Regions from separate parts of the Aquipuribacter sp. SD81 genome, predicted to be linked through region 1. Evidence: riboswitches for the same ligand, from Rfam matches in the RefSeq annotation. Region 1 holds a riboswitch; each other region holds the start of a gene.

The links. Region 1 has a riboswitch for S-adenosylmethionine ahead of WAA21_RS09325 (O-acetylhomoserine aminocarboxypropyltransferase/cysteine synthase family protein). Riboswitches for the same ligand answer to the same signal wherever they lie in the genome.
Region 2: linked by a shared signal. The riboswitch ahead of WAA21_RS07105 (flavin reductase family protein) and the one ahead of WAA21_RS09325 (O-acetylhomoserine aminocarboxypropyltransferase/cysteine synthase family protein) in region 1 are both predicted to bind S-adenosylmethionine.
Region 3: linked by a shared signal. The riboswitch ahead of WAA21_RS07210 (ABC transporter ATP-binding protein) and the one ahead of WAA21_RS09325 (O-acetylhomoserine aminocarboxypropyltransferase/cysteine synthase family protein) in region 1 are both predicted to bind S-adenosylmethionine.
Region 4: linked by a shared signal. The riboswitch ahead of WAA21_RS16515 (bifunctional o-acetylhomoserine/o-acetylserine sulfhydrylase) and the one ahead of WAA21_RS09325 (O-acetylhomoserine aminocarboxypropyltransferase/cysteine synthase family protein) in region 1 are both predicted to bind S-adenosylmethionine.

The regions. Positions count from the first base shown of each region.
Region 1 covers NZ_JBBAYJ010000012.1:98,577-106,144, reverse strand. The annotation lists gene WAA21_RS09345 (hypothetical protein) at 1-282, shown strand, start outside; gene WAA21_RS09340 (hypothetical protein) at 582-986, opposite strand; gene WAA21_RS09335 (MMPL family transporter) at 983-3,253, opposite strand; gene WAA21_RS09330 (trypsin-like serine protease) at 3,389-4,207, opposite strand; SAM riboswitch class I at 4,402-4,493, shown strand; gene WAA21_RS09325 (O-acetylhomoserine aminocarboxypropyltransferase/cysteine synthase family protein) at 4,663-6,123, shown strand; gene WAA21_RS09320 (LLM class flavin-dependent oxidoreductase) at 6,125-7,447, shown strand; gene WAA21_RS09315 (SRPBCC family protein) at 7,508-7,568, shown strand, end outside.
Region 2 covers NZ_JBBAYJ010000009.1:44,008-51,575, forward strand. The annotation lists gene sfnG (dimethylsulfone monooxygenase SfnG) at 1-1,020, opposite strand, end outside; gene WAA21_RS07105 (flavin reductase family protein) at 1,017-1,544, opposite strand; SAM riboswitch class I at 1,715-1,808, opposite strand; gene WAA21_RS07110 (diguanylate cyclase domain-containing protein) at 1,933-3,744, shown strand; gene WAA21_RS07115 (isochorismate synthase) at 3,749-5,065, opposite strand; gene WAA21_RS07120 (demethylmenaquinone methyltransferase) at 5,128-5,823, shown strand; gene WAA21_RS07125 (geranylgeranyl reductase family protein) at 6,139-7,449, shown strand.
Region 3 covers NZ_JBBAYJ010000009.1:64,539-72,106, forward strand. The annotation lists gene nuoL (NADH-quinone oxidoreductase subunit L) at 1-545, shown strand, start outside; gene WAA21_RS07190 (NADH-quinone oxidoreductase subunit M) at 556-2,100, shown strand; gene nuoN (NADH-quinone oxidoreductase subunit NuoN) at 2,097-3,674, shown strand; gene WAA21_RS07200 (polyprenyl synthetase family protein) at 3,797-4,762, shown strand; gene WAA21_RS07205 (Uma2 family endonuclease) at 4,958-5,509, shown strand; SAM riboswitch class I at 5,584-5,676, shown strand; gene WAA21_RS07210 (ABC transporter ATP-binding protein) at 5,887-6,759, shown strand; gene WAA21_RS07215 (aliphatic sulfonate ABC transporter substrate-binding protein) at 6,756-7,568, shown strand, end outside.
Region 4 covers NZ_JBBAYJ010000035.1:338-7,905, reverse strand. The annotation lists gene WAA21_RS16540 (RNA polymerase sigma factor) at 1-1,189, opposite strand, end outside; gene WAA21_RS16535 (HhH-GPD-type base excision DNA repair protein) at 1,392-1,970, opposite strand; gene WAA21_RS16530 (universal stress protein) at 2,029-2,418, opposite strand; gene WAA21_RS16525 (NUDIX domain-containing protein) at 2,534-3,097, shown strand; gene metX (homoserine O-acetyltransferase MetX) at 3,077-4,273, opposite strand; gene WAA21_RS16515 (bifunctional o-acetylhomoserine/o-acetylserine sulfhydrylase) at 4,279-5,595, opposite strand; SAM riboswitch class IV at 5,734-5,846, opposite strand; gene WAA21_RS16510 (hypothetical protein) at 5,929-6,441, opposite strand; gene WAA21_RS16505 (RNA polymerase sigma factor) at 6,426-7,181, opposite strand; partial or broken gene WAA21_RS16500 (DUF4192 family protein) at 7,361-7,568, opposite strand, start outside.

The DNA of each region.
Region 1 (7,568 bases):
CTCGCCGCCGCCGCGCTCGCCCTCGTCGCCTCGCCGGCCTCGGCCGCCGGGCAGACCGAGCGCGGTCCTGAGCACGCGAACTCGCTGTGCTCGTACTCCGGCCTCAACGACGACCCGGCCGAGGCCTTCCCCGACGACGGTCGGACGCAGACCTACGGCCAGCTCGTCCGGAAGGGCGTCATCCCGCCGAGCCTCGTCCGCAACGGCGAGCCCAGCCCCGGCACCCTGTGCAACGGCCACCTCGTGCCCCTGCAGGACATGCCGGAGGAGCCGCCGGCCTGACGGTCGGCGCGTCCCGGTGCCCGCGACGGGCGCCGGGACGCCCGCCATGGGCGACGGGACGAGCACCACTCGCTCGAGGCCGGGGCACGACTACGGCCAGTACGTGCGCGACGCGGAGAACGCCGGCATGGACGACGAGGCCTCGTTCTCCCGCGAGGTCATGGAGCAGGACTCCCAGCGTGCGCAGCGCTGCCACGAGCTGCTCAAGAAGCTGACGGACCGACGCGGCCCGTCGGCACGACGACGCCCCCGGCCGCTGCCGGGGGCGTCGTCGCGTCCGGGGCCCGGGCCGGTCGGCGTCAGGGTCCGACCGAGGGTCGCGCCGACGGGTAGGACGAGGCGGGTGACGGGAGGGGCAGGGCCGGCACCTCCTCGGCGCTCCGGCAGCGCTCGAGCGCCTCACGGGCCCGCACGTCCTCGGCGCGCATCCGCTCGACGACCTGCTCCAGCTCCGCGGCGTCGAGGTCCGCCATCGCAGCGGCCGCGGACTCCGCGAGCTCCAGAACCGTCGCGGTGCGCTCGGCCGCCTCCACGCACTCCGCCGTGACCGGCTGCGGTGCCGGGTCGCTCGCGACGGGGCCGGGCGGGCCGCCGCGTGCCGCGTCCTCACGGGGACCCGGACCCGACGCGACGGCGACGCCGATGACCACGCCGAGCGCGACGCCCGCCACCACGAGCCCCACACCTCGTCCGACTGCGCTCACGGGCGCGCCTCCTCCTCCTCGGGCCGCAGCGCGGGCCACGGCCAGCGGTTCCAGCGGTCCAGCAGCACCAGCAGCGAGGGCACCAGCAGCACCCGCACGAGCACGGCGTCCAGCAGAACGCCCACCGACATGACGAACGCGAGCTCGTGGAACGGCCGCAGCGGCACCACCGCGAGCAGGCCGAAGCTCACCGCGAGCGTGACGGCCGCCACCGTGATGGCGCGGGACGTCCTCGGGACCACCTCGACGACCGCCCGCCGCAGCGGCACGTCGTGCGCGACCCGCCACAGCCGACCGACGCCGTACACGTTGTAGTCCGAGCCGAGGGCGACGAGCAGCACCGCCGCGGCGAACGGCACGTAGAACGTGATCCCGTCGTGGCCGAGCAGCGTCTGGAACACGAGCGTGGTCAGGCCGAGCGCGGCGAGCAGCGACAGCACGCTGGTGCCGAGCAGGTACAGGGGCAGGACCGTCGCGCGCAGGAACACCACGAGCACGAGCAGGTTGATGACGACCACGGCGACGGCCACCCGCGCGAGGTCGTCGGTGGTGGAGCGGGCGAGCAGGGACGCCAGCGCCGTGTCACCCCCCAGGGACACCCGCACGCCCGGCAGGCCCGACTCCTCCGCCCAGTCCTCGACCCCCGCCTCCAGCCGGTCGAAGGCGGCGACGGCCGCCGCGCCCAGCGGCTCGTGGTCGAGCACGACGAGGTAGCGCGCCGCGGTCCCGTCGGGCGTCACCACGAGCCCGAGCGGCTGCTGCAGCAGCCCGTAGCCCGGGCCCAGCACGCCGGCCACCCCGGCCTGCGACTCCAGGCGGGTGCGGAAGGCGGCGAGCGCCTGGGCCTGCTCGTCGAGGTCGGCGCCCTCGACGAGGACGAGCGTGGGGGACAGGATGCCGGGAGCGACCCCCTCGGCGGCCGCGTCCGCCGCCTGCGCCGCCTCCTCCTCCGCCGGCAGCGACGGGACGAACGAGACCCCGAGCGCGAGGTCCTTGACCGGCACCGCGAGCGCGAGGAGCACGAGCGTGCCGCCGACGACGACCGACGCGGCCGTGCGTGGGCGGACGAGCCGTCCCACGAGAGGTCGTCGTACCCGGGCGAAGCGGGCCGTGCGGCGAGCCAGCGGGACCGAGGCGCCGTCCAGCGCGCCGGGCCGGGCGGGCCAGTACGCCGCGCGGCCGAGCACCGCCAGCAGCGCCGGGAGCAGCGTCACCGAGACCGCCAGGCCGACGAGCACCGCGAGCGCCATGCCCGGTCCGAAGGCGCGGAACACGCTGCCGCGGGCGGCGAGCAGCGACGCCGTGCCGGCGGCGACCGTGAGGCCCGCGACCACGACGACGGGCAGGTAGTCGACGACCGCGCGTCGCGCGGCCCCCACGCGGTCCTCACCGTCCTCCAGCCCGCTGCGGGTGGCGGCGAGGAAGAAGACCGCGTAGTCGGTGACGACCCCGAGCAGCAGCGCGAGCAGCAGCGGGCGCAGCTCGGCGGGCACCTGCACGTCGAGCACCGCCCCGAGCGCCCCGGCCGCGTGGAGCGTGAGGACGAAGGCGAGGACCGCCGTGCCGATCGCGAGCAGCGGCGCGACGAGGGAGCGGAAGCTCAGCGCCAGCACGCCGAACACCGCCAGCGGTGCCGTGAGCTCCAGCGCCCGCAGCGACCGGTCGAGGACGGCGTCCTGCGCGACGCGCGCCGGGAAGGTGCCGGTCACGCCGACGGTCGCGTCGAGCGGGTCCGGTGCGCCGGCGGCGTAGCGCTGCGCGGCCCGGGTCTGCCCGAAGATGCCGGTCTCGGGCGACATGAGCAGGTAGGTGAGGGCCGTCGTGCCCTCCTCGCGGGCGCCCGGCACGAGACCGGCGGTGTTGAGCAGCGGCAGCGCCCCCAGCAGCGGGCCCGGCTCGGGGTAGGTGCCCTGGGCGACCGACGCCGCGCGCAGCACGGCGGCTGCCTGCGTGTACGGCGACAGCCCGTCGGGGTCGCGCTGCACGACGACGGCGCGCGACAGCAGCGGGAAGCCGAACGCCTGCGCCGACCGCACCTCGGTCGACACGTAGGGGTTGCCGTCGGGCGCGAAGTCGTCGAGGTCGCCGACCCCCGTGCCGCCCGGCAGCGGGAGCAGGACGACGGCCGCGACGGTGAGCACGACCCAGCCGAGCAGGACGGCGAACCGGCCGCGGACCACGAGGGCCGCGGCGGCCCCGACCCCGCGCGGCGGAGCGCGGTGCGGCGTCCCCGCCGTCCCCGCCGCCCGCGCCGTCCCCGCTGTCATGGTCACCTCCGGGCACGGGCCCCGGTCCGGACCCCTGTCGCCGCAGTACCCCGACCGAGCGGTCCGCACGCAGCGGGCCCGGCACCCGTGCCGGGTGCCGGGCCCGCCGTCAGGCGCGGGTGCGTCCGTGCGGCCTCACAGGAAGCCGCGGATGAACCCGAGCTCCCGCTCCTGGTCGATGCGGAACATGCCGCCGACACCGGCGCAGTTGCCGTTGAGGCCGTAGGAGTTGACCGAGACGAGCGTGTCGCCGACCAGCGCGGGGCCGCCGGAGTCGCCGAAGCACGTACCGCCGTGCTTGGCGTCGCCGCTCAGCAGGATCGACTGGTTGCCCGACGCGGTGCCGGCGCCGTTCGCCCCCTGGGTGTTGAGGACGAAGAGGTCCGCCTGGTAGCGGGTGAGCTCGGCGACGTTGCGCTCCGGCTGCACGGGGTTGCTGGACGCGGCCTGCAGCCCGTAGCCGACGGCCGTGACCACGGCGCCGTTGCGCCCCTTGGGCAGCGTGTCGACGACGCCGACCTGCGGCAGCTCGGCGTAGCGGTCGAGCTCGACGGGCTCGTCGAGGACGACGACGCCGAGGTCGTGCAGGTAGAACGCGGCGTCGTCGTACTCCGGGTGCGTGTACGGCGTGCCGGTCACCGACGTCGCGCCCTCGTAGGGGTAGCCGAAGTCGGCCGGCGTGGGCTCGAGCGTCGTCTCGAACCAGATCTCGACGGAGTCCGCCCCGAACGTGCAGTGCCCGGCCGTGACGTACACCGTCGGGGAGATGAGAGAGCCGCTGCACCGCGACTGCGGCACGAGCTCGCCGTCGGCGTCGTAGGTGCTCGACACCATGATGCCGACGTAGGGGTGGTCCTGGCCGTCGAGGCTGCCGCCCCGGGTGATGGCCGCCGCGGGCGCCGCGACCGCGGCGCCGAGGACGAGAGCCGCGGCGGCGGCGAGAACAGGCTTCATGGGTGCTCCTCCGGGGGCGGGATCGAGGTCCGGCGGTGGCCCCTCGCCGCCGTGCCGGGACCATAGCCACGCCCACCGACCGTCCGATAGGCCTGACTCGTCCCGGAGTTCGGGGCGAGTCCCGACCGCGTCCACCCGTCGGGACGACCCGTCCGCTGCTTGACACGGCCGCGCCGCCTGCCGAACACTCGGCGACACCATCCAGAGCGGCCGAGAGACGTGGCTCGTCGACGCCGCAGCAACCACCCCCCCGGGGGGCAGGTGCTCCCGCCACGGCCGATGGAGGAGTCATGACGCAGCGCCGCTCGGCGGTCGGTCACCGCACGTCGTACCGCACCCGTGTCCTCGTGGTGCTCGGGGAGAGCGAGCCCTGTCGGGCCTGACGCCCGACCTCGCCTCCCGACCACCCGTCGCCGCGCCGCGCGGCCGGCGACCCCAGCACCCGAGGACCCGCCATGACCGTGACCGACCCCTGGTTCGACGTGCTCGCACCCGTACCGGCCCACCCCCTGACGGCCCCGACCACCGGCGCCCCGACCCACGAGGCCCTGTCCGGCAGCGAGACGGCGCCGTCCGACCCGTGGGCGCCGCGCGGGTTCGCCACCCGCCAGGTCCACGCCGGCGCCGAGCCCGACGCCCTCACCGGCGCCCGCGTCGCGCCGGTCCACGTGAGCGCGGGATTCGTGTTCGACGACTTCGAGCAGGCCCGCGCCCGCTTCGCCGGCGACGAGGAGGGCTACACGTACTCCCGCGTCGCGAACCCGACGTGCGCGGCGCTCGAGCGGCGCCTCGCCGCGCTCGAGGGCGGGACCGACGCGGTGGTCGTCGGCAGCGGGCAGGCCGCCGTGACCGTCGCCCTGCTCGGGCTGCTGCGGGCCGGCGACCACCTGCTGTCGGCGCGCAGCGTCTACGAGGGCTCGCGCGGGCTGTTCACCGAGAACTTCGCGCGGTTGGGCATCGAGGTCGACCTCGTCGACGACCACACGGACCCCGAGGCGTGGCGCCGGCTCGTCCGGCCCACGACGCGGGCGTTCTTCGCCGAGTCCGTGCCCAACCCCACGAACGACCTCGTGGACCTGCGCGCCGTCGCCGACGTCGCTCACGCGGCCGGGGTCCCGTTCGTCGTCGACAACACGCTCGCGACGCCGTACCTGCTCCGGCCGCTGGAGCACGGGGCCGACGTCGTCGTGCACTCCGCGAGCAAGTTCCTGTCCGGGCACGGCGCGACCCTCGGCGGGGTCGTCGTGACCGGGACCGGCTTCGACTGGGCGGCGCGCGAGGACCGGTGGGAGCACCTCACCGCGCCCAGCGCGCTGCTCGGCGGGAGCAGCTGGGTGCAGCGGTACGGCCGGCGCGCGTACGTCGAGCACGCCCGGCACGTCGTCGCGGCCCGGCTCGGCCCGACCCTCGCCCCCCTCAACGCGTGGCTGCTGCAGCAGGGCGTGGAGACGCTGTCGCTGCGGGTGCGGCAGCAGACCGACAACGCCCTCGTGCTCGCCCGTTGGCTCGAGGCGCAGCCGGAGGTCGCCCACGTCGCGCACGCCGGGCTCGCCTCCAGCCCGTCGCACGACCTGGCCCGGCGCTACCTGCCGCGCGGCACCGGCTCGGTCTTCGCCGTCACGCTCGCGGGCGGTGAGCCCGCCGCGCGCCGGTTCGTCGACGCCGTCCGGCTCCTCAGCCGCATGACGCACCTCGGCGACGTCCGCTCGCTCGTGCTCCACCCCGCCTCGACCACGCACGCGCACCGCTCGCCGGCCGACCGCGCGGCGGCCGGGGTCCACGACGGGACGCTGCGGCTGTCGGTGGGGATCGAGGACGTCGAGGACCTCCTCGACGACCTCGCGCGCGGCCTCGCCGCGGTGCGCGCCGGCGACGGCGCGACCGGCGTGACCGGCGCGACCGCGACGGGCGCCTGACGTGGGGCGGCTGCAGCACGTCGGCTGGTTCTTCTCCCGCGGCTTCGGCCCGCAGGGGTGGGGCCGCGAGGACTGGCGGTGGGGCTGGCGCTGGACCGACCCGCGGCTGTACCAGCAGGCCGTCCGCGAGCTGGAGCAGGCGGGCCTCGACCTCGTCGTCATGGAGGACGCGCTGAGCCTCGGCAGCCCCGAGACGCTCCATCTGCGCGTGCGCGAGGCCTACGGGGGTCCCAAGCACGACCCGCTCCTGCTCGCGCCGTACCTGTTCGACGTGACGTCGCACCTCGGCCTGGCGCCGACGGTCAACGCGGGCGTCACGCCGCCCTACCTCGCGGCCCGTCAGGCGGCCACCCTGCACCACCTGTCGGGCGGGCGGTTCGGGCTCAACGTCGTCACCGACACCGGCTCCGCCCGGCACGTCGGCGCGGCGCCGCTCGGGCACGACGCCGCGTACGACCGCGCGGAGGAGTGGACCGACGTGGTGCGGGGCCTGTGGCACTCGTGGGAGGACGGTGCCCTCGTCGCCGACCCCGCGACCGGCCGCTTCGCCGACGGCGACCGCATCCGGACGCAGCGGTGGAGCGGGGCGCACTTCGACGTGACCGGCCCGCTCAACGCCGTGCCGTTCGACGGCCTCGGTGACCCCGTCGTCGTCTCCCCGGGCGGGTCGCCACGCGGGCTGGCCTATGCCGGGCGGAACTCCGACGTGCAGCTGGCGTACGCGCCGCTCGACGCCGGCACCGTGCGGGCGTACCGCGCGAGGGTCCTCGACGCGGCCGCGGCGGCGGGTCGGACGGCGGACGACGTGCGCGTCCTGTTCGTGCTGAAGCCGGAGCTGCTGCCCAGCCGCGAGGAGGCCGACCGGGTGGTCGAGGCCTCGCGGCACCCCGACGAGGCCGTGCTCCTGCAGGTCGCCGCCGCGCAGTCCAGCGACCTCGAGACCGACCTCACCGCCCTGCCGCTCGACGAGCCGCTGCGCGCGTCCGCCTTCGGCGAGCACGTCTCGCAGGGCACGGTCCGCGGGCTGCTCGGCAAGGAGGGCGAGCTCGGGGTCGACACGCTGCGGGAGCTCCTCACGCGCAAGGCGCGCAAGGGCCGGCTGTCCGCGCGAGAGGGGTTCGTCGGCACGGCCGAGGAGCTCGCCGACTTCGTCGAGGAGCTCGGCGAGGACGCGGGCAACGACGGTGTCCTGCTGTCCGGCGACCTCCACCCGACGACGGTGCACCGAGTGCTCGACGACCTCGTGCCGGTCCTGCGGCGGCGCGGGGTGCTGCGCGAGGGGTACGGCGACGGCGGGGTGCGGGGCAACCTCTTCGACTTCTGAGCCGACGGCCGGATCCGGCGGGTCGGAGTGAGCGGCCCGCACGACGGGTACCTCTGCCGCATGTCCGACCACGAGGCCAGCCGTCGGCTCGACGCCGACCCGGACGCCGTCTACGCCTACC
Region 2 (7,568 bases), on a different contig from region 1:
GCGCACGTGGAGGAAGCCGAGCAGGAGCAGGTCGACCCCCACGAGCTTGTACGCCAGCGCCCGGCGCGCGACCTGCTCGGGCGTCCCGACGAGGCCGGTGCGGAAGCCGTCGTTGTACTGCACGAGGTCGCGGAACGTGCTGTCGGACCACATGCCCGTGCCGTCCGCGCTGGAGCGCCCGGCCTGCCGGACGGCCTCGCGGAAGCCCTCGACCTTCTCGACGTCGGCGTGCGCGACGACGTCCTCCACCACCTGCCGGGCGGCGGCCGCGCTGTCGCGGACGACGGCGAAGCCGTTGAGCCCGAAGCGCACGCGCCGCCCGGCGGCCGCGGCGTAGCCGCCGACCTGCGCGACCTGCTCCGCGACGCCCTCGGGCGTGCTGCCGTTCATGAAGTACCAGTCGCTCACCCGGCCGGCCATGTGCCGGGCGTCGGTGGAGTTGCCGCCCTGGAAGATCTCGGGCAGCACGTCCGGCTGGGGGCGGAACGTGAGGCCGCGCGTGCGGAAGAAGTCCCCGCGGTAGGTGAAGTCGTCGGTGGTCCACGCGCCGCGCAGCACGTCGATGAACTCCTCCGACTGCCGGTAGCGCTCACCGTGCTCCAGCCACGTAGCGCCCAGCGACACGGCCTCGTCCTTGAACCAGCCGGAGACGACGTTGAGCGCGAGGCGGCCGCCGGTGAGGGACTGCGCGGTCGCCGCCCACTTCGCGAGCACCGTCGGCTGCCAGAAGTAGGGGTGGACCGCGGCGATGACCTTGAGGCGCTCGGTGGCGAGCAGCAGCGCGAGGGAGAACGACGTCGACTCGTGCTGCTCGTCGGCGCCGTAGCTCGCCGCGTAGCGCACCTGGGTGAGCGCGTAGTCGAACCCGGCGGCCTCGGCGGCCCGGGCCGTGTCGACGTTGTACCGCGGGGTGTGGTCGGTGCGCTGGGGCAGCGTCGAGACGACGAGGCCGCCGGAGACGTTGGGCACCCAGTACGCGAAGCGCAGCGGAGCGGGGTGGGTGGGCTGGGGTGTGCTCATGCGACGGCTCCTGAGAGGACGGCGGGGCGGGTGTACGTGCGGTCGTGGTGCACGAGCGGCTCCGGGGCCCGGTCCGCGCCGTCGACGAGGCCGTCGACGCCGTGGACCTCGCCGAGGACGAGCAGCGAGTCACCGGCCTCGACGAGCCGCAGGACGGCGCCCGCGACGCGGGTGACGACCCCGTCGAGGTGCGGCAGTCCGTCCTCCGCCCAGCGCCAGGCGGTGCCGGGTCCGAAGCGGAGCGCGGCGTCGGCGGCGAAGCGCCGGGCGAGGTCCTCCTGGTCGGCGGCGAGCAGGTGGACGGCGAAGCGGCCGGACTGCACGAGCGCGTGCAGGCTCGACGACGTCCGGGCGACGTTGAACGACAGCAGGGGCGGGGCCAGCGAGACGCTGGCGACGGACACGGCGGTGAACCCGACGGGCAGGCCCGCGTGCGCGGTGGTGACCGCCCAGACGCTCGAGGCGTCGGAGCGGAAGGCGCGGCGCAGGTCCACGGCGGGTCCACCCCAGGTGGGGGTGGTCACGTGGTTCTCCTCAGGTGAGGGCGGTCGGCCCGACGGCTCGACCGGGGTGGGTGGGGGCGGTCGCGACGGCGCTCAGGCGCGCGAGGGCCGACAGCGGCCCGAGGCCGTCCGGAGCAGGTCGACGACGCGGCGGCGCACGAGGAGAGGACGGGGACGTGTCACGAGGTGGACCTCCATCGGCCTGGCGGGAGCACCCTCACCCGAGGTTCCGGGGGGTTGCTGCGGCGTCGACGAGCCAGGTCTCTCGGCCGCTCTGGATGGGCGCCACCACTGTGGCGCCGCAGGCGCCGGCTGTCCACCGTCGGGTGCCGTCCGTCCCGCATGCTGGACCAGGGGTCCACCCGTCCGGGCTAGACGACGGTGACCGGTCCGTGCCGATGACCCGTAGGTGCGCCGCTCCCTCCTGCTCCTCGTCGCGTTCACGATCGCGGCGCTGCTGGGGCGCCTCACCGCGACCGACGGGCTCGGCGGGCTGGCCCTCGTGTGGCCGGCGGCCGGCGTCGCGGTCCTGTGGGCGGCCGCGGTGCCGGACGTGCGCACCGGCGTGCGCGACGGCGTGCTCATGGGCGCGGCGACGTTCGCGGTCCACGACGCGACGGGCGTGCCGCTCGCCGACACCGGCTGGTTCGTCGCCGCCAACCTCGTGCACGCCGCGGTCGGTGCGACGCTGCTGGCGGCGTTCGGCGCCCGCCGGCGGCGCCTGGACTCCGCGGCGGTCGGCGGGGCGATCGTGGCGGCGTCGTTCGCGGCCGCGGCGGCCGGCGCGGTCGTGGTGGCCGGGGCGCCGGACTACGTCGGGACGACGACCGGCGCCCTGCTCGTCCTCGTCCGCAACGCCGTCGGCACCGTCCTCGTGCTCGCGGTCGCACGGACCTGGCCCCCCTCGCGCGACGAGCTGGTGCCCGCGCGCCGCCGGGAGGCGCTGCTGCTGCTCCTCGCCACCCTCGGCGGCTACGGCCTCGCCTTCGTCGTCGGCGACGGCCTCAACATCGCCTACTCCGTCGTGCCCCTCACGCTGTGGGCCGCGCTGCGGCTCGGGCGCTTCCTCACCAGCGCCCACCTCGTCCTCACCGGGGTGCTCACGGTCTGGCTGACCGTCGCCGGCTACGGCCCCTTCGCCGCGTCCGGCACCGACCCCGCCACCCGGGTCGTGCTCGCGCAGGGCTTCCTCGCGGTGCTCGCGTGCGTGGCCGTCAGCATCGCCGTGAGCCGCCACGAGCGCGACGACCTGCTCGGCGCCGTCCGGGCGAGCGAGGCGCGCGTGCGGCGCAGCCTCGACACCGCGCTCGCGGGCCACCTGTCGGTGCGGCTGCGTCCCGACGGGCGCACCGCGGTCATCGGCAGCGCCAACCCCGCGACGGCCGTGCTGCTGCGGCGGCCGGTCGCCGACCTCCTCGGCGCGGACTGGCTGACGCTGCTCGAGCCGTCGCACGCCGCGGAGGTGACGGCCGGGCTGGTGTCGGTCGCCGAGGGCCGCGACCCGTCCTGGCAGGGCACCGCCGAGGTCGTGCTGCCGGACGGGGCACCGCGGTGGGTGCAGCTGCTCGTGGGCCCCGACCTGGTCGGCGAGGCGGGCCACGACGTGCACGGCGCGCGCCTGACGGTGCAGATGCTCGACGCCACCGACCGCGTCGACGTCGAGCGGCGGCTCACGCTGCTCGCCCTCCACGACGACCTGACGGGCCTGCCGAACCGGACCCTGCTGCTGGACCGGCTCGACCAGCAGCTCGCCGCGTCGGGGCGCGACGGCACGGCCGTCGGCCTCCTGTTCCTCGACCTCGACCGCTTCAAGGCGGTCAACGACACCCACGGGCACGCGACCGGCGACGAGCTGCTCGTGCTCGTCGCGCAGCGGCTCCTGGCCTCGGTGCGTCCGCTCGACACCGTGGCGCGGCTCGGTGGCGACGAGTTCGTCGTGTGCTGCCCGGGCCTGGCGTCCGTCGAGGCCGGTCTGGCCGTGGCCGACCGGCTGCTGGAGGTCATGGCGGAGCCGCTGGTCGTGGGCGGGGAGGCCCTCGACGTCGGGGTCAGCGGCGGCCTCACGCTCTCCGGCCCGGGTGAGGACGCGCGCGGCCTGCTCGAGCGCGCCGACGCCGCCATGTACCGCGCGAAGCGGTCGGGGCGGGGCCGCATCACGACCGAGGCCGTGCCGTCGTCCGTGCCGTCGTCCGCGCCGCTGGCGGTCGCCCGCAGCGCGTGAGGCCTCAGCCGCCGAGCGCGTCGCGCATGGGGACGAGCTTCGCCGTCGACTCGGCGAGCTCGGCCGCCGGGTCCGACCCCTCGACGATGCCGCAGCCGGCGAAGAGCCGGACCTCGTGGGCGTCCTCGGCGACGCGCCCGCACCGCAGGGCGATGCCCCACTCGCCGTCGCCGGAGGCGTCGAGCCAGCCCACCGGCCCCGCGTAGCGACCCCGGTCCATGCCCTCCAGCTCCGTGATGAGGTCGGCCGCCGCCTCGGTCGGGGTGCCGCACACCGCCGCGGAGGGGTGCAGGGCCGCCGCGAGGCGGAGGCTCGAGGCGCCGTCGCGCAGCACCCCCGTCACGTCCGTCGCGAGGTGCATGACGTTGGCCAGGTGCAGCACGTACGGCGACTCCGGCACGTTGGTGCCGGCGCAGAACGGCGCGAGCGCCTCCACGACGCTGCGGACGGCGTACTCGTGCTCGCCGAGGTCCTTGCTGGAGCGCGCGAGCGACGCGGCGAGCGCGAGGTCGTGCTCGTCGTCGCCGCTGCGGCGGATGGTCCCGGCGAGCACCCTCGACGCGACGAGCCCGACCTGCGTGCGGACCAGCACCTCGGGGGTCGCGCCGACCAGCCCGGCGACGTGGAACGTCCACGTGGCCGGGTAGGCGCCCGCGAGGCGGCCGAGCACCGCCCGGACGTCCAGCGGCGCCTCGGCCCGGGCCAGCAGGTCGCGCGCGAGGACGACCTTGTCCAGCGCGCCGTCGGCGATGCGCCGGACCGCCTCGGCGACCAGCAGCTCCCACGCGGTGCTCGTCACCGACCCGTCGGCGAAGGACACGCCCGTGGGTGCGGGGGGCTCCGCCTGCGGGCGCGGGGTGCGGTGCGGACCGGGCAGCACGGCGTCGACGGCCGTCGCGCCGGCAGGCGCGACCGTCGTGCGGGTGACCCACCACCGGCCGTCCCGGTGCCCGACGACCGTCTCGGGCACGACGAGCACGCTCGCCTCGGCGGAGGTGCCGGCGAAGGCGAAGGACCCGAACGCGACCGGTCCCGTCCCGCGGCCGCGGACCTCGTCCCGGACGACGGCGCCGGCGAGCAGGCCGCGCCAGCGGCGCTCGGCCTCGCCGAAGCGGTCGGGCCCGCGCGTCTCGAGCCGGGCCGCCTCGCCCCACCCGACGAGACCCTCGCCGCGGCGCACCCACGCGAGCGGCTCGCCGACCCGCGCCGGGTCGGGCAGCAGCGACAGCAGCGGTCCGGGGTCGTCGACCTCGACGGTGCGGGACACGAGCCGCCGGGACGCCGACGGCGGGTGCTGCGGGGTCGGCAGGGGGGCGGACATGGTGCTCCCAGGGTAGGTCCGCCCCCGGGGGCCCCGCGCACCGCACCTACGCTGGACGGGTGGTGCAGCGTGCGGACCTCGACAAGCGCCCGGTCGACGTCTCGTCGATGTTCGACGGCGTCGCGGAGCGGTACGACCTCACGAACACGCTGCTGTCCCTCGGCTCGGACCGGCGGTGGCGCCGCCTCGTCACGCGCGCCCTCGACCTGCGCCGCGGCGACCGCGTGCTCGACCTGGCGGCCGGGACCGGCACCTCGACGGAGCCCTTCGCCGACCTCGGGGCCCGGGCCGTGGCGTGCGACTTCTCCCTCGGCATGCTCCACGTCGGCCGCCGCCGCCGCCCCGACCTGCCGTTCCTCGCCGGCGACGCGACGCGCCTGCCCTTCGCCGACGCGACGTTCGACGCCGTCACGATCTCCTTCGGGCTGCGCAACGTCGTGGACCCCGACGCGGGCCTGCGCGAGCTGCTCCGTGTCACCCGGCCCGGCGGGCGGCTCGTGGTGTGCGAGTTCTCCCACCCCACGTGGTCGCCGTTCCGGCACGTGTACGACCGGTACCTGCTGAGCGTCCTGCCCGCGGTCGCGCGGCGGGCCTCGTCCAACCCCGAGGCCTACGACTACCTCGCGGAGTCCATCCAGGCGTGGCCGGACCAGGCGGCGCTCGCCGAGCGGCTCCGGGCCGCCGGCTGGGACCGGGTGACGTGGCAGGACGCGAGCGGCGGCATCGTCGCGCTGCACTCCGCCGTCCGGCCGGGCTGAGCCGCCGTGGTCGAGGCACAGGTGTGCGCCCGGTGCGGGGCCGACTTCACCTCCTCGCGGCCACGGGCGTGGTGCTCGCAGGCGTGCGCGCGCGGTGCGTGGGCGGACACGCACCCCAACGTGCCGGTGCGCCGACCGGGACGGCACCGTGGCCACGCCGACCAGCTGCGTCCCGAGGAGCAGGGTCGAGGAGGGCAGGACGCGTAGGTGCGGGGGAGCGGGGCGGCGACCGTCGGTGCGGCGACGTACGCTGGTGCCTTCGGCTTGTGAAGCCGTGCACAAAGCCTCGAGCCCAGCCCCGTGGAGGTGGCCAGCGTGAGCAGCGAGCCCGGAGGAGTCCCCGCCGAGGCGGACGTCGTCGTCGTCGGGGCGGGCCCCGCGGGCTCGACCGTCGCGGCGTACCTCGCGCGCGCCGGCCTCGACGTCGTGCTGCTGGAGAAGACGTCCTTCCCGCGCGAGAAGGTGTGCGGCGACGGCCTCACCCCGCGCGGGGTGAAGGAGCTCGTCGCCCTCGGCGTCCCCCACCGCGAGGAGGACGGCTGGATCCGCAACAAGGGCCTGCGGATCATCGGCGGCGGCCAGCGCCTGGAGCTCGAGTGGCCAGAGCTCACCGGCGTGCCGTCGTACGGCCTCGTCCGGCCCCGGGCCGACCTCGACGAGGTGCTGGCGCGCACCGCCGAGCGCGACGGGGCCCGGCTGCTGGAGCGCACGAGCGCGACTGCGCCGGTCCTCGACGCCACCGGGACCATCACGGGCGTCGAGTGGGCGCGTCACGACGAGCGCGGGCGGCGCACGGGCGAGACCGGGACGCTGCGGGCCGGCCTCGTGGTCGCGGCGGACGGCAACTCCAGCCGGCTCAGCCTCGCCATGGGCATCGCCAAGCGCGAGGACCGTCCGCTCGGCGTCGCCGTCCGCACGTACTTCACGAGCCCCCGCACCGACGACGACTTCCTCGAGTCGTGGCTGGAGCTGTGGGACGGCCCGCCCGGGCAGAGCACCCTGCTGCCCGGCTACGGCTGGGTGTTCGGCGTCGGTGACGGCACGAGCAACGTCGGGCTCGGCATCCTCAGCAGCTCCAGCGCCTTCGGCAACGTCGACTACAAGGAGCTGCTGCACCGCTGGGTCGCCACCATGCCGGCGGACTGGGGCTTCACGCCGGAGAACCAGGTCGGCCCCGTCCGCGGCGCCGCCCTGCCGATGGGCTTCAACCGCACCCCGCACTACAGCCGGGGGCTGCTGCTCGTCGGCGACGCCGGCGGCATGGTCAACCCGTTCAACGGCGAGGGCATCGCCTACGCGATGGCCTCCAGCCGCATCGCGGCGGGCGTCGTCGCGGAGGCGATGGCGGCGCCGGGCCTGCAGCGCGAGCGCGCGCTGCGCGCCTACCCGAAGGCGGTCGAGGCGGAGATGGGCGACTACTACGCCCTCGGCCGGGTCTTCGTGAAGATCATCGGCAACCCGTGGGTCATGCGGACGGCGACGCGCTACGGCCTGCCGCGCCCCCTCCTCATGCAGTTCGTGCTCAAGCTCCTCGCCAACCTCTACGAGGACCGCGGCGGCGACGGCGTCGACCGGGTCATCCAGACCATGGAGCGGCTGTCGCCGGTCGCCTCGAGGATCGCGTGAGGGGCGCACGGGAGCCGGGTCACGGTTGCATTTCGTCAGCCGTGGATGACCTAAACGTGCAGGTAGACGGCCTGCACCCGCGTCCCGGCGCGGCTGCGCCCGCCCCTAGGATGACGCCG
Region 3 (7,568 bases), on a different contig from region 1:
ACGCCCCCGCGCCGCACCCGCACGAGTCGCCGGCCCTCATGACGGTCCCCATGGTCGTCCTGGCGCTGGGCTCGGTGTTCCTCGGCGGCATCCTGTACTTCACGCACGCCCTGGAGACGTGGCTGGAGCCGGTCTTCACCGCGCCCGCCGAGCTGGAGCCGGTCCTCGACCTCGACATCGTCACCGCGCTCACCATCGGCGTGGTGGCGATCGGGGTCGCGATCGCCTTCCTCATGTACCTGCGTCGCGACGTGCCCGTGACGGCGCCCCGCGGCTCGGCCCTCACCCGGGCCGCGCGCGCCGACCTCTACCAGGACGACGTCAACGACATCGCCTTCGTCACGACGGGCCAGGCGTTCGTGCGCGGCATGGGCCAGCTCGACGACGACGTCGTGGGCGGCGCCGTGCGCGGTGTCGGGCGGACCGTCAGCGGCAGCGGCCGCGGCCTGTCGCGCCTGCAGACGGGCTTCGTCCGCTCCTACGCCCTGTCCATGTTCGTCGGTGTCGGCCTGCTGGTCGCCGCCCTCGTGCTCTTCCAGCTCTGAGAGGACGGCCGTGTTCCCCTGGCTGACCGCAGCCCTCGTCCTCCCCCTCGTCGGGGCGGTCGTCGTCGCCGTGCTGCCCCGCGGCCGCGCCGACGCCGCCAAGGCCGTCGCCCTCGCGTTCTCCCTCGCCACGCTCGGCCTGGTCGTCGCGATGTCCCTCGCCTTCGACGTGGCCGCCGGCGGGGAGTACCAGTTCTCCGAGCAGGTCGCCTGGATCCCGCAGCTCGGCGTCTCCTACGCGCTCGGCGTCGACGGCATCGCGCTGTCGATGGTCGCGCTCACCGCGGTCCTCGTGCCGGTCTGCGTCCTCGCGTCGTGGCGCTCGCTCGGGCACGCGGCCGCGGGCCGGGCCGACGGGTCGTTCTTCGCGCTCGTCCTCGCGCTCGAGGCCCTCGTCATCGGGGTCTTCTCCGCGCGCGACCTCTTCCTGTTCTACGTGCTCTTCGAGGTCATGCTCATCCCGATGTACTTCCTCATCGGGCGCTACGGCGGACCGCGCCGCCGCGAGGCCGCGACGACATTCCTGCTGTACTCGCTGGCGGGCGGGCTCGTCATGCTCGTCGGCGTCATCGCGATCTACGTGCTCGGCCCCGGCGGCACCGACGGCTTCCTGCTCGCGAACCTCGAGGCGCTGCCGGTGTCGACCGAGGTCGGCCGCTGGCTGTTCCTCTCCCTGTTCGTCGCGCTCGCGGTCAAGGCGCCGCTGTGGCCGGTGCACACGTGGCTGCCCGACGCCGCGGCGCAGGCGCCGCCGGGCGCCGCGGTGCTGCTGGTCGGCGTGCTCGACAAGGTCGGCACCTTCGGCATGCTCACGATCCTGCTGCCGCTGTTCCCCGAGGCCGCGGCGTGGGCGGCGCCGGTCGTCATCGTGCTCGCGCTCGTGTCGATCCTCTACGGCGCGTTCGTCGCCATGGCCCAGCGCGACGTCATGCGCCTCATCGCGTGGACGTCCATCAGCCACTTCGGCTTCATCGTGCTCGGCATCTTCGCCTTCACCTCGACCGCGCAGTCCGGGGCGGCGCTGTACCAGGTGAACCACGGCTTCTCCACGGCCGCGCTGTTCCTCGTCGCGGGCATGCTCGCCACCCGCCGGGGCTCGAGCCTCATCGCCGACTGGGGCGGCGGGCAGCGGGTCATGCCGCTGCTCGCGGGCTCCTTCCTCGTCGCGGGCATGTCGAGCCTCGCGCTGCCGGGCCTGTCGAGCTTCGTGTCGGAGTTCCTCGTGCTCGTGGGGACGTTCCAGCGCCACCCGTGGGCCGGTGTGGTCGCGACCTTCGGCATCATCCTCGCGGCGCTGTACATCCTGTGGACCTACCAGCGCATGATGACCGGGCCCACGGTCCCCGCGCTGGAGGAGGTGGCGGCCGACCCGCGCCGCGACATGCGCGCCCGTGAGGCGTTCGTCGTCGCGCCGCTGCTGGCCGTCATCATCGGGCTCGGCTTCTACCCGAAGCCCGTCCTCGACATCCTCACCCCCGCCGTCGAGCGGACCATGGAGCAGACCGGCATGACCGACCCCGCACCCCTGTTCGAGGCCGAGGGGGCCGACCAGTGAGCGCGCTCGCACCGACCGTCTGGGTGCCGGCGGGCGCCGCCACCGGCGGCATCGCCCCGCCCGACATCGACTGGGCGGCCCTGTCGCCGATGTGGGTGGTCGCCGCCGTCGCCGTGCTCAGCGTCGTCCTCGAGGCCGCGCTGCCCCGCGGGCACCGCCGCGTGCCGCAGGTCGTGCTGTCGGTGCTCGGCCTGCTCGTGGCGCTCGCGGCGCTCATCCTCACGTGGGACTCCGGTGACGTCGTCACCGCGAGCGGGTCCATCGCGGTCGACGGGGTGACGCGCTTCCTCATGGGCACGGTGCTCGTGCTCGCCGTCGTCGCGGTCCTGCTGTTCGGCGACCGGGTCGACGACGAGTCCGGCTTCGCCTCGCAGGCGTCGTCGGTGCCCGGCTCGCCGGGCGAGGCCGCCGCGCGCCGCGCGGGCCTGGAGCAGACCGAGGTCTTCCCGCTGCTGCTCTTCGTCGTGCTGGGCATGCTGGTGTTCCCGGCCGCGAACGACCTGCTCACGATGTTCGTCGCGCTGGAGGTGCTGAGCCTGCCGCTGTACCTGCTGTGCGGCTTCGCGCGCCGGCGCCGCCTGCTCAGCCAGGAGGCGGCCGTCAAGTACTTCCTCCTCGGTGCCTTCAGCTCCGCGTTCTTCCTGTTCGGGGCGGCACTCGTGTACGGCTTCGCCGCCTCGACCGCGCTGCCGGACATCGCGGAGGCCGTCCGCACGAACACCGACCAGGACGGCCTGCTCGCGCTCGGCTTCGGCCTGCTCGTCATCGGCCTGCTGTTCAAGGTCGGCTCGGCGCCGTTCCACTCCTGGACGCCGGACGCCTACCAGGGCGCCCCCACCGCGGTGACGGCGTTCATGGCCGCGGCGACCAAGGTCGCCGCGTTCGGCGCGCTGCTGCGCGTGCTGTACGTCGCCTTCCCGGACAACCGCTGGGACTGGCAGCCGGTGCTGTGGGCCGTCGCCATCACGACGATGGTCCTCGGCTCCGTGGTCGCCGTCATCCAGCAGGACATCAAGCGCGTGCTCGCGTACTCCTCGGTCGCCCACGCCGGCTTCATCCTCACCGGGGTGCTCGCGCTCGACGTGACGGGCGTCAGCGGCTCGCTGTTCTACCTCGCGGTGTACGGCGTCACGACGATCGGCGCGTTCTCCGCGCTCATGCTCGTCCGCGACGCGGGCGGCGAGGCGACGACGATCTCCTCGTGGGCGGGCATCGGCCGTCGCTCGCCGGTCTTCGCCGGGGTCTTCTCGCTGTTCCTCCTCGCCCTGGCCGGCATCCCCCTCACGAGCGGGTTCGTCGGCAAGGTCGCCGTCTTCGGCGCCGCGATCAGCGGCGGGGCGGGGCTGCTGGCGGTCGTCGGCGTCGTCACCAGCGCGGTCGCGGTCGTGTTCTACCTCCGCATCATCGTGTCGATGTACTTCGCCGACGCCACCGAGGACAGCGCCCGCGTCGTCACGCCGAGCGCGACCCTCACCGGCGTGCTCGCGGTCACCGCCGCCGTCACGGTCCTCCTGGGCGTGCTGCCCACGCCGCTGCTCGGGCTCGCGGAGCAGTCCGGCTTCTTCGTGCTGTGACCCTGTGACCGCAGTGACGTCGTGGTGAGCGCGTGGTGAGCGCCGCCGGGCCCGGGCCCGGCGGGGCAGGCCGGGCGGCGCACGCCGCGCGCCTCGAGCGCTACGGCCTCACCGACGACGCGCTGCGCGACACCGTCGTCGACGGGCTGGCGCAGGTCGAGGAGGCCGTCCGGGACGCCGTCCGCAGCGCGGACCCGCTCGCCGACGACGCCGCCGGCCACCTCGTGCGGGCGGGGGGCAAGCGCACCCGGCCGCTGCTGTGCCTGCTCGCGGCCCAGCTCGGCGCGCCCGGGCCGCTCGTCGTCGACGCGGCGGTCGTCGTCGAGCTCACGCACCTCGCGACGCTGTACCACGACGACGTCATCGACTCCGCGACCGAGCGTCGCGGGGTGCCGAGCGCCCAGCAGGTGTGGGGCAACACCGTCGCCATCCTCACCGGCGACCTGCTCTTCGCGCGCGCGTCGGTCATCGGCGCCGGGCTCGGGCCGGAGGCGGTGAGCATCCAGGCGCGGACCTTCGAGCGGCTCGTGCTGGGGGAGATGCGGGAGACCGTCGGCCCGCGCCGCGGCGAGGACCCGGTCGCGCACTACCTGCAGGTGCTGAGCGACAAGACGGGCTCGCTCATCGCGACGTCCGCCCGCTTCGGCGGCATGTTCTCCGGGCTGCCCGCCGAGCAGGTGCGCGTGCTCGTGGAGTACGGCGAGCAGGTCGGCGTCGCGTTCCAGCTCGCCGACGACGTCCTCGACCTCGCCGCCGAGCGCGCGGAGTCCGGCAAGACGCCCGGCACCGACCTGCGCGAGCACGTGCCGACGCTGCCGGTGCTGCTGCTGCGCCGGGCGGTCGCCGACAGCAGCGCCCCCGCCGGGTCGGCCGAGCTGCTCGCGGACCTCGACGGCGACCTGGGCGACGACGAGGCGCTCGCCGACGTCGTCGCCCGGCTGCGCGCGCACCCCGTGACCGCCGACGCGCGGACCGAGGCGCGGCGCTGGTCGGCCCGCGCCGTCGAGGCCCTCGCGCCGCTGCCCGCCTTGCCGGCCCGCGACGCCCTCGCCGCGGTCGCCGAGGCGCTCGCCGACCGCACGGGCTGAGCCGCCCGCGTCCGTCACGGCGCGACGTCGCCTGCCTGCGGCCACGGCGACACACCGGACAGCTCCCGCCGACCGTCGGTGCACCGTCCCGCCGTCGCGTGTGTCGTCGTGGCCGGGCAGCGGGCCTGTGGACGGGGGCGCACGCCGTCGTCCGTCGTGGGTCGGGCTGGTGACATGGCCGTCGAGGGGAGGACCATGGCTGCTGTGACCGTGATGCCGCGTGAGGGGGATTGGACGGTCGACGACCTCGACCGGCTGCCCGACGACGGCCTGCAGTACGAGCTCGCGGACGGGGTGCTCCTCGTGACGCCCGCTCCCGTGCCCGCCCACCAGCGCGTGGTCGTCGACCTGCTGATGGTGCTGCGCCAGGCGGAGGTGCCGGGTACGGAGGTGTTCGTCGCCCCCCTCGACTACCGGCCGAGCCGGGTCCGGTCCCTCCAGCCGGACCTGCTCGTGGTCCGCAGCGAGGACGTCGGACCGGTGGACGTGCAGCGGCCGCTGCTCCTCGCGGTGGAGGTGCTGTCGCCCAGCACCCGCAGCAAGGACCTGCTGCTCAAGCGCGGCCTGTACGAGGACTCCGGCGTGGCGTCGTACTGGGTCGTCGACCCGGCCGAGCCGTCGCTGCTCGTGCTCGACCTGGTCGACGGCCGCTACGTCGAGACCGCGCGCGTCGCGGGCGACGACGAGGTCCGCCTCGAGCGGCCCTTCCCGGTGACGGTCCGGCCCGGCGCGCTCGGCCGCCGCTGACCGGAGCGAGACGGCCGTCCCAGCCCTCGGACGTCCGGTTTCGCGAGTCGGGACGGCGGGGGCTACTCTCTCACCAGCCATCCAGAGCGACCGAGAGACCTGGCTCGTCGACGTCGCAGCAACCCCCCGGCAACGGGTGCGGGTGCTACCGCCAGGACCGATGGAGGATCCTGTGAGGTACTGCCCCGGCACCACCCCGCTCCTGGTCGCGCGTCGCGCCGTGGACCTGTGCCGCCGCACCGCCGCGGCGTGTCCGCGGCGAATGCCGCTGCGCTGAGCCTCCCGCTCGGCGCACACCCCCGGCCCCCGTCGACCCGCGCTGCGCGCGGGCCGGCCCTCCTGCGCCGTCCCGGCGCCGCGACCTCCGGAGCACCCCCATGACCAGCACCACGCCATCCCCGGCGCGGACCACCTCGCTGCCCGTCGACGTCCGCGACCTCACCGTCGACTTCGGCAAGGGGCCGGTCCTCGACGGCCTCGACCTGCACGTGCCCGCCGGTGAGGTCCACGCCGTGCTCGGGCCGTCCGGGTGCGGCAAGTCGACCCTGCTGCGCGTCCTCGCCGGCCTGACCCCGCCCACCCGCGGCACCGCGCGCCTCGGCGGGGCCGACGGCAGCGGCAGCAGCGACATCGTCGAGGGCGACGAGCGCGTCGCCGTCGTCTTCCAGCAGCCGCGGCTGCTGCCGTGGCTCGACCTGCGCGGCAACGTCGCTCTCGGTGCCACCCGCCGCCGCCGGCACGAGCCGGGCGCCGGGTCGCGCGAGGAGGTCGACGAGCTCCTGCACCGGGTGCACCTCGACGGCTACGGCGACTACCGGCCCGCCTCCGTCAGCGGCGGCATGGCCCAGCGCACCGCGCTCGCCCGGGCGCTGCTCGCCCGGCCGGGCGTCCTGCTGCTCGACGAGCCCTTCGCCGCGCTCGACGCCCTCACCCGTCTCACCATGCAGGGCCTCGTCGACGAGCTCGTCCACGCCGACGGCACGACCGTCGTGCTCGTCACCCACGACGTCGACGAGGCCGTCCGGCTCGCCGACCACATCACGGTGCTCGGGCGCGCCGGCACCGGGCACGCCACGTACGTGCCGGTCGACCTGCCCCGCCCGCGCGACACCACCGACCCCGAGCAGCTCGCCGCCGCCGCACGCCTCCGGTCGCGCCTGCTGTCCCTCGTCGGCGTCTCCGACGCCGGCGCGTCCACCTCCCCGCACCACGAGCAGGGTTCCCGGACCCGACAGGAGCACACCCGATGAGCCGCCGCACGTCCGTCCCCACCCTCGCCCTCGCCGCCGCGACCGCCCTCGTGCTCGCGGCCTGCGGCTCCGGTTCGGAGGGCGGCGCCGACGCCGACGACGACGCCACGGGCGCGGCCGGCGGTGGCGCGAGCGCCGCCGCGGGCGGCGACCTCGGTGTCGACGAGATCCGCCTGGACTGGGCGACGTACAACCCGGCGAGCCTCGTGCTCAAGGAGCAGGGCTGGGTCGAGGAGGCCGTCGGCGACGACGTCGAGGTCACGTGGGAGTTCTCCGCCGGGTCCGCCCCCGCCAACGAGCTGCTGCGCGGCGACGTCGTCGACTTCAACTCCACCGCCGGCGCCGCGGCGCTGCTCGCCCGGGCCAACGGCTCCCCGCTGCGCACCGTCGACGTCCTCGCGCAGCCGGAGTGGTCGGCGATCGTCGTCGGGCCCGACTCCGACATCACGAGCGCCGAGGACCTCGAGGGCCGCACCATCGCGGCGCTGTCCGGGACCGACCCGTACTTCTTCCTCCTGCAGACGCTCGACTCCGCGGGACTCACGACCGACGACGTGCAGATCGTCGACCTGCCGCACGCCGACGGCCGCCTCGCCCTCAACCGCGGCGAGGTCGACGCGTGGGCGGGGCTCGACCCGATCATGGCCGACACCGTGGCGAACGAGGGCGCCGAGCTCGTCGTGCGGGAGCCGAGCCGCAACTCCTACAGCGTGCTCAACGTGCGCGAGGACTTCCTGACCGAGCACCCGGAGGCCGTCGAGCTCGTCCTCACGCAGTACGAGCGCGCGCGGCAGTGGATCCAGGACAAC
Region 4 (7,568 bases), on a different contig from region 1:
TGGCGTACGTGGAGAACTTGTAGCCCTTGGTGTAGTCGAACTTCTCGACCGCGCGGATGAGGCCGAGGTTGCCCTCCTGGATGAGGTCGAGGAACAGCATGCCGCGGCCGGTGTAGCGCTTGGCCAGGCTGACGACGAGGCGCAGGTTGGCCTCGAGCAGGTGGTTCTTGGCCCGCCGGCCGTCCTCGGCGATCCACCACAGCTCGCGCTTGACGCGGCTGTCGAGGGGCTCGGCGTCGTTCGTCAGCCGCTCCTCGGCGAACAGGCCCGCCTCGATGCGCTTGGCGAGCTCCACCTCCTGCTCGGCGTTGAGGAGCGCGACCTTGCCGATCTGCTTGAGGTAGTCCTTGACCGGGTCGGCGGTCGCGCCCGCCTGCACGACGGTCGGCGCGGGGTCGTCGTCGTCCTTCGTCGTGAGGACGAAGGCCTCGGCGGCGGCGGTCGCCGGGCCGGGCGTGCCCGTGGCCGGCGTCGCACCGTCCGCGGGCTCGTCGTCGCCCGCGTCGTCCGCGGTCTCGGGCGCCGCGTCGTCGGTGGAGTCGTCGGTGGAGTCGTCGGTGGAGTCGTCGCTGGAGTCGTCCGCGGCCTCGTCGACCTCGCTGAGGTCGGGCTCGACGTCGGTCGGCAGGTCCTCGTCGGCGACGGACTCGTCCGTGCTCGCGGCCTCGGTCGTGCCCGCGGCCGACTTCGCCGCACCCTTGGCCGGACCGGCGCCGCCGGCGGCCTTCTTGGGGGCGGCCTTCTTCGCCGCCGCCTTCTTCGGGGCCGCCTTCTTGGGGGCCGCCTTCTTCGCGGCGGCCGTGGTGCCGGCCACCGGCGCGTCCTCGTCGTCCAGCACCGCGGTGCCCGCGCCCCGTGCGCGTGTCTCCATGCTGACCACCGTCCCGTCGTCGATCGTCGCCGTCGTCGAGGGGGTGCGTGTGCGCGCGGCGGCGACGGCCTTGCGGCTGCGGCGCGCCGTGGGCAGCTGCTGCAGCGCCCCGCCGATCGCCCCCATGTCCAGTCCCGCCGACACCAGGTCGGCCATCACCGCCTTGATGCGGGCGGCGGGCACCTGGGCCTCCACCACGACGTCGCGCAGGTGGTGGGCCTGGACCGGCTCACCACCCCCGATGCGCTCGCGCATGCGCTCGAGCGCGGGGTGGCGCAGGATCTCCTGCAGGGAACGGTTCTCGTGCTCCGACGACACGCACAGCCCTTCGTCGACTACGGTCAAGGGGGATCAAGGAGGATCTGGAGCCGTCCGGTGACCGCGACGACCAGCGCCTATCATTGTAGTCCCCGACCGCGGCCGGGGAGCACAGCAGCGGCACCTGCGACGCGTCCGCGTCCGGCTGCCTGTCCCTCGTCTCGCTGTCGTCAACGGTCCCGCCGGGCCGTCTGTTCCGCGCTCAGCCGCGGGCCGCGGCCTTCCGCTGCTGCTTGAACTCCCGCACCCGGGCGGTCGAGGCCTCGTCGACGACGTCGGCGACCGAGCGGTGCACGCCGTCCTCGCCGTACTCACCGGCCGCCTCGCGCCACCCGTCCGGGCGCACCCCCAGCTGCTTGCCGAGCAGCGCGACGAAGATGCGCGCCTTCTGCTCGCCGAAGCCCGGCAGGGCCCTCACCCGGCGCAGCAGGTCCGGCCCGTCGGCCGCGTCGACCCAGATCCGGGCGGCGTCACCGCCGTGGTCGTCGACGACGGCCCGGGCGAGGTCCTGCAGGCGACGGCCCATGCTGCCGTGGTAGCGGTGGACGGCCGGCGGACCCGCCATGAGCGCGGCGAGGTCCGCCTCGGGCAGCGCGGCGAGCACGGCCGGGTCGAGCCGGTCCGGTGCTCCCGGCAGCCGGCTGCGGATGCGCTCGGGCCCCGCGAAGGCGGTCTCCATGCGGATCTGCTGGTCCAGCAGCATCCCGACCAGCAGCGCGAACGGGTCGCGGCTGAGCAGGGCGTCGGCGGCGTCGTCCTGGGTGAGGTGCAGCTGCGGCACGCAGGCAGTGTGCCGCAGCCGTGCGCGGTCGTCAGGTCGTGACGGCCGTGGCGCGCCGTCAGGCGCGGACGTCGTCGCCCTTGACCGCGAGCACGGGGCACGTCGCGTCGAGCAGGATGCGCTGCGCGTTGGAGCCGAGGATGAGCTTGCCCACCGGCGAGCGGCGGCGCAGCCCGATGACGATCACGGTCGCCTCGACCTCCTCCGCGACGGCGAGGAGGTCGTCGGCCGGGTCCGCGCTGCGCGGCAGGTGCCGCACCTCGTAGGCGAGACCGTGCTCGTGCAGCCGCGCGGTGTAGGGCTCCAGGTCCTGCTGCACGGCCTCGGTGGTGTCCTCCTTGCTGCTCACCACCACGAGCCGTGCGCCGTGGCGCGCCGCCGCGTCCACGCCGTGCGCGAGAGCCGCACGGCCCTCACGGCTCGGCAGGTACCCCACCACGACGGCCATGCCACCTCCTGCTACCGGTCACCGCCGGGCCGGCGGACGGACGTTGTCGACGGACGCCGTCACCGTATCGGTCCCGCCCCCCTGCCGCCGGACGGGCCGCGCGTACGCTCCCGGTGTGGCGTGGCGGGACGGCGACGGTTGGGTCGCCTGCCGCTGCGGCCGCCGCCACTGGGGCCGGCACGGTGCCGCGGGCCTCGTGCTGCTGCGCCCCGCCGGACCCCGCGCCGGCGCGGCGACGTCGTCGCACGTCCTGCTGCAGCACCGCGCCCGATGGGTGCACGACGGCGGCACGTGGGCCGTGCCGGGCGGTGCACGCGACAGCCACGAGGACGTCGTCGCGGCGGCGCTGCGCGAGGCCGCGGAGGAGGTCGGCGTCGAGCCGGCCGACGTCCGGGTCGCGGCGACCCTCACGGGGACCGACCACGTCGACTGGCGCTACGACTACGTGCTCGGGCTCCTCGCGCCCGGCGCGCGGCTCGGGGACGGCAACGAGGAGACCGAGGCGCTCGCGTGGCGCCCCCTCGCGGCGGTGCCCGAGCTGCCGCTGCACGCCGGGCTGGCCCGCGACTGGGGCCGCGTGGCGGGACTGGCCGAGCGGCTGCTCACCGCTGCGGGAGCCGGCGAGCCCGGTGACGGGTTCGGGGACGGGCTCGGGGGCTCAGGGCACGCAGGTCGCTGAGGCGTCGGTCGCCGGGTGGGGGTCGAGCACGTCGGCCGGGCCGCCCCCGGGCGCCTCGGCCGACGAGTCGGCGAGGACGTCGGCGAGCAGGCGCGAGACCTGGGCGGTCTCGACGAGGAAGCCGTCGTGGCCGTAACGCGACCGCACGACGACGAGCCTCGCCCCGGGCACGTGCCGGGCGAGGTGCTCCTGCTGCTCCAGCGGGTACAGCCGGTCGGAGTCCACGCCGGCGACGGTCGTGCGCGCCCGGACGCGGGCGAGCGCGGCCTCGGTGCCCCCGCGACCCCGGCCGACGTCGTGCCCGTTCATCGCCCGGGTGAGGACGACGTAGCTGCCGGCGTCGAAGCGCCGCGCGAGCTTGCCGGCCTGGTGGTCGAGGTAGGACTCCACCGCGTAGCGGCCGCCGGTCAGCGGGTCCTCGCCGGGCTGCGCGTCGCGGCCGAAGCGGGTGTCGAGCTCCCAGCGGGACCGGTAGGTGGCGTGGGCGATGCGCCGCGCGACCCCCAGTCCGGTGACCGGACCGGCGTCGGGACCGTCGTGGTAGTCCCCGCCGCGCCACGCCGGGTCGCCGGTGACGGCCGCCAGCTGCGGCGCCGCCCACGCGATCTGGTCGCCGGAGGCGGCGGCCGTGCTCGCGAGGACCGCGAGCCGCTCGACCCGCCCGGGCAGCCCGACCGCCCACTCCACGGCCCGCATCCCGCCCATGGAGCCGCCGACCACGAGCGCCCACGTCCGCACGCGCAGGTGGTCGGCGAGCCGGGCCTCGACCGCCACCTGGTCGCGCACGGACACGGCGGGGAACCGGCTGCCCCACGGCCGTCCGTCCGGGGCGGGCGTGGCGGGGCCGGTCGTGCCCTGGCAGCCCCCGAGCACGTTGGGCGCCACGACGAACCAGCGGTCGGTGTCGACCGCGAGCCCGGGACCGACGACGCCCTCCCACCAGCCGGGCGAGGCGTGCCCCGGGCCGGCGGGACCGACGACGTGGGAGTCGCCGGTGAGGGCGTGCAGGACGAGGACCGCGTTGCTCACGTGGCCGCCGGCGTCGAGCCGGGGCTCGCCCCACGTCTCGTAGGCGACCCGGACGCCAGGCAGCGTGCCGCCGTGCTCCAGGTCGACCGTCCCGACGTCGAGGAAGCGCCGTGCGCCGACCGGGTCCCCGTCCTGCCAGGCCGCCACCGTCCTCAGGCGCCCTTCGCCGCGCGGAAGCCCGCCTCGAGGTCGGCGAGGATGTCGTCGAGGTGCTCGAGGCCGACCGACAGCCGGACGAGACCGGGAGTCACGCCGCTCGCACGCTGCTCCTCCACGCTCAGCTGGCTGTGCGTGGTGGAGGCGGGGTGGATGACGAGGCTGCGGACGTCGCCGATGTTGGCGACGTGGCTGTGCAGCTCCAGCGCCTCCACGAAGCGGCGGCCGGCCTCGACGCCGCCGGCGACCTCGAAGGCGAGGACGGAGCCGGACCCGCGCGGGGCGTACTTCGCGGCGCGCTCGTGGAAGGGGCTGCTGGGCAGCGACGCGTAGGCGACCCGCTCGACCTCGTCACGGGCCTCGAGCCACTCCGCGACGGCGCGGGCGTTGTCGACGTGCCGCTCCATGCGCAGGCTGAGGGTCTCCAGGCCCTGCGCGACGAGGAACGCGTTGAACGGGCTCACGGCGGCGCCGATGTCGCGCAGCAGCTGCACACGCGCCTTGAGGACGTAGGCGAGGTTCGCCCCCAGCGCGCTGCCGACACCGAGGTCGCGGGCGTAGACGAGCCCGTTGTAGCTGGGGTCGGGCGTGTTGAACTGCGGGAAGCGCTCCGGGTCGGCGGCGTAGTCGAAGCGCCCGCCGTCGACGATCACACCGGCGATGGCGGCGCCGTGCCCGCCGAGGAACTTCGTCGCCGAGTGCACGACGACGTCCGCGCCCCACTCCAGCGGCCGGATGAGGTACGGCGTCGCGACGGTGTTGTCGACCACCAGCGGCACGCCCGCGTCGTGCGCGACGGCCGCGACGCCCTCGATGTCGAGCACGTCCTGGTAGGGGTTGGAGATCGTCTCGCCGAAGAACGCCTTCGTGTTCGGGCGCACCGCGGCGCGCCAGCTGTCGAGGTCGTCCGGGTCCTCGACGAAGGACACCTCGATGCCCATCTTCGGGAACGTGTAGTGGAAGAGGTTGTACGTGCCGCCGTACAGCCGCGGGCTGGACACGACGTGCCCGCCCGCCTCGGCGAGGTTGAGCAGGGCGGTGGTCTCCGCGGCCTGCCCGCTGGCGAGCAGCAGGGCCGCCGCGCCGCCCTCGAGGCTGGCCACGCGCTGCTCCACGGCGTCCTGCGTGGGGTTCATGATGCGCGTGTAGATGTTGCCGAACTCCTTCAGCGCGAAGAGGTTCTCGGCGTGGCTCGCGCTGTCGAAGACGTACGACGTCGTGGCGTAGATCGGCAGGGCGCGGGCGCCGGTGGCGCTGTCCGGGCTCTGGCCGGCGTGGATCTGGCGGGTCTCGAAGGACCACGAGCTGCTCACGGGTGCTCCTCACTCGCGCGGCCGCGGGTCCTCCGGCGGCGGCGCGTGACGGTTCGGGGGTGGGTGGGGCGGGGACGAGGGCGGCGCTCAGCCGGGACAGCTCGTCATGCGGACCTCCCACGAACCCGGGGCCGCACGGGCCCGCGCTTGCCGCCACCGGTCCGTGACGGCCTGGTCCTCACCCGGGGCACCCCACCGCGGAGGAGGGTTGCCGACCAGCGAGCCGGGGCTTGACGCTGGTGCTCATGACCTGCCGCGAGGGTACGGCACACGCGCCCGCGCGAGCCACCTGCCGTATCGCGGGACGGGACGGCAGGTGCCGTCCCCGCCGCCTCAGAGGGTGAGGGCGGGCGTCACGACCCCCGTGGCGACGCGGCCGCCGTCGGCCCCGTCGGACCCGGTGCTGGCGAGGACCAGCTGCAGGTGCCCGGGCGGGACCCGCTCGAGGGTGAAGCGGCCGGTCTCGTCGCACTGCTGCTGCGTCGAGCCCTCCGACGTCCGGACCTCGACGGACCGGCGACCACCCGGGGCGACCCAGCCGTCGACGCGGAAGCCCCCGTCGACGTCGCTGATGGCGAGCATGACCGTGAGCGTCCGGCTGCCGAAGGTGACGGTCCGGACGTCGTCGCCGCGGCCGCCCGCGCCGACGAGGCTCTCCTGCTGCAGCCGCATGAGCTCCACGTCGAGGTCGCGGGTGAGGTGCTCGACCTCCAGCGCGAAGCGGACGCGCCCGGCGAGGCCCGGCGGCGGCGGGTCGAGGCGCTCCCACATGTCGCGCAGACCGACCAAGAGGTCGGCGTCCTCCCGCCCGCCCGGGCCGGCCGGCGGGCTCACGTCGTCGCCCATGTCGACTCCTCCCCCAGCTGCTCCCGCAGCTTCTTCAGGCAGCGTCCGCGCGTCGGCCCGATGCTGCCCACCGGCATCGCGAGGTCGACCGAGAGCGCGGCGTAGTCCGGCCGGTCCGAGAAGGCGATGACCCGCAGCAGGCGCTGGCAGCGGTCGGACAGCGTCGCGACCGCCGACCACAGCCGTCGCGCCCGGTCGTCGTCCTCCACCTGCGCGGCCGGTCCGGGTCGCGGGTCGGGCGCGGCGAGCAGCACGGGCTCGGGGTCCTCGACGGCCCGCCGGGCGGCTGCGGCGGCCCGGGCCGCGTCGCGGCGCACGGTGACGAGCAGCCACGCGAGCACCGCCTGGGGGTCGCGCAGGTGGTCGCGGCGGCGGGACAGGGCCAGCCACGCGTTCTGGACGACGTCCTCGGCGACGTCGCCGTCCAGGCGGTAGGCCCGTGCGGTGTGCCACAGCAGCGGGGTGAGGAGGGCGACGAGCTCGTCGCACGCGCCCGGCTCGCCCCGGCACCACGCGCGCAGCAGCCCGGCGGCCTGGTCGGCGAGGCGGTGCCGGGACCCCGACGCCGCGTCCCCGCGGTCCGCGGACGCGGCACCTGCGCCGGTGCCGCCCTCGGTCGTCCCGTCGGCCCGCGCGGTCGTCGACTGCTCCGGGACGAGGACGACCGTGAGGTCGTCCGGTGCCGTCCCCGGAGCTCCCACCCTCGCCGAGGTCGGTCGGGTGCTCGGTGTCTCGACCACGCTCGTCGCCTCCGTCCGTCCGGTCCCGCGCCCGTCGCCGGGGCGCCGTCCCTGCCTGCGCCGGAACGCTAGACCCGGCGGGGCGCCGTCGACCAGGGACCGCCGCGACCGTCGTGCGGTGTCCCGGGTGGCAGGAGCACCCGACGACGACCCTGATACAGCCGGTGCCCGACCCCGTGTCATGCCGCGCTGCCGCCGAGGCCGCGGCGCGCGGCCCGTGGACCCAGACCGTGCTCGAGGCAACCGAGGACGAGCGCGGCCAGGCGCACGCCCGGGTCGTCGTCGAGCGCCCGCTCGGCGAGCACGAGCGCGCGGGTGCCGTCACCGCAGCCCCAGGCCAGCCACGCGTGACCCGCGAGCACGACCGCGCGCTCCGGCGGCGGCAGC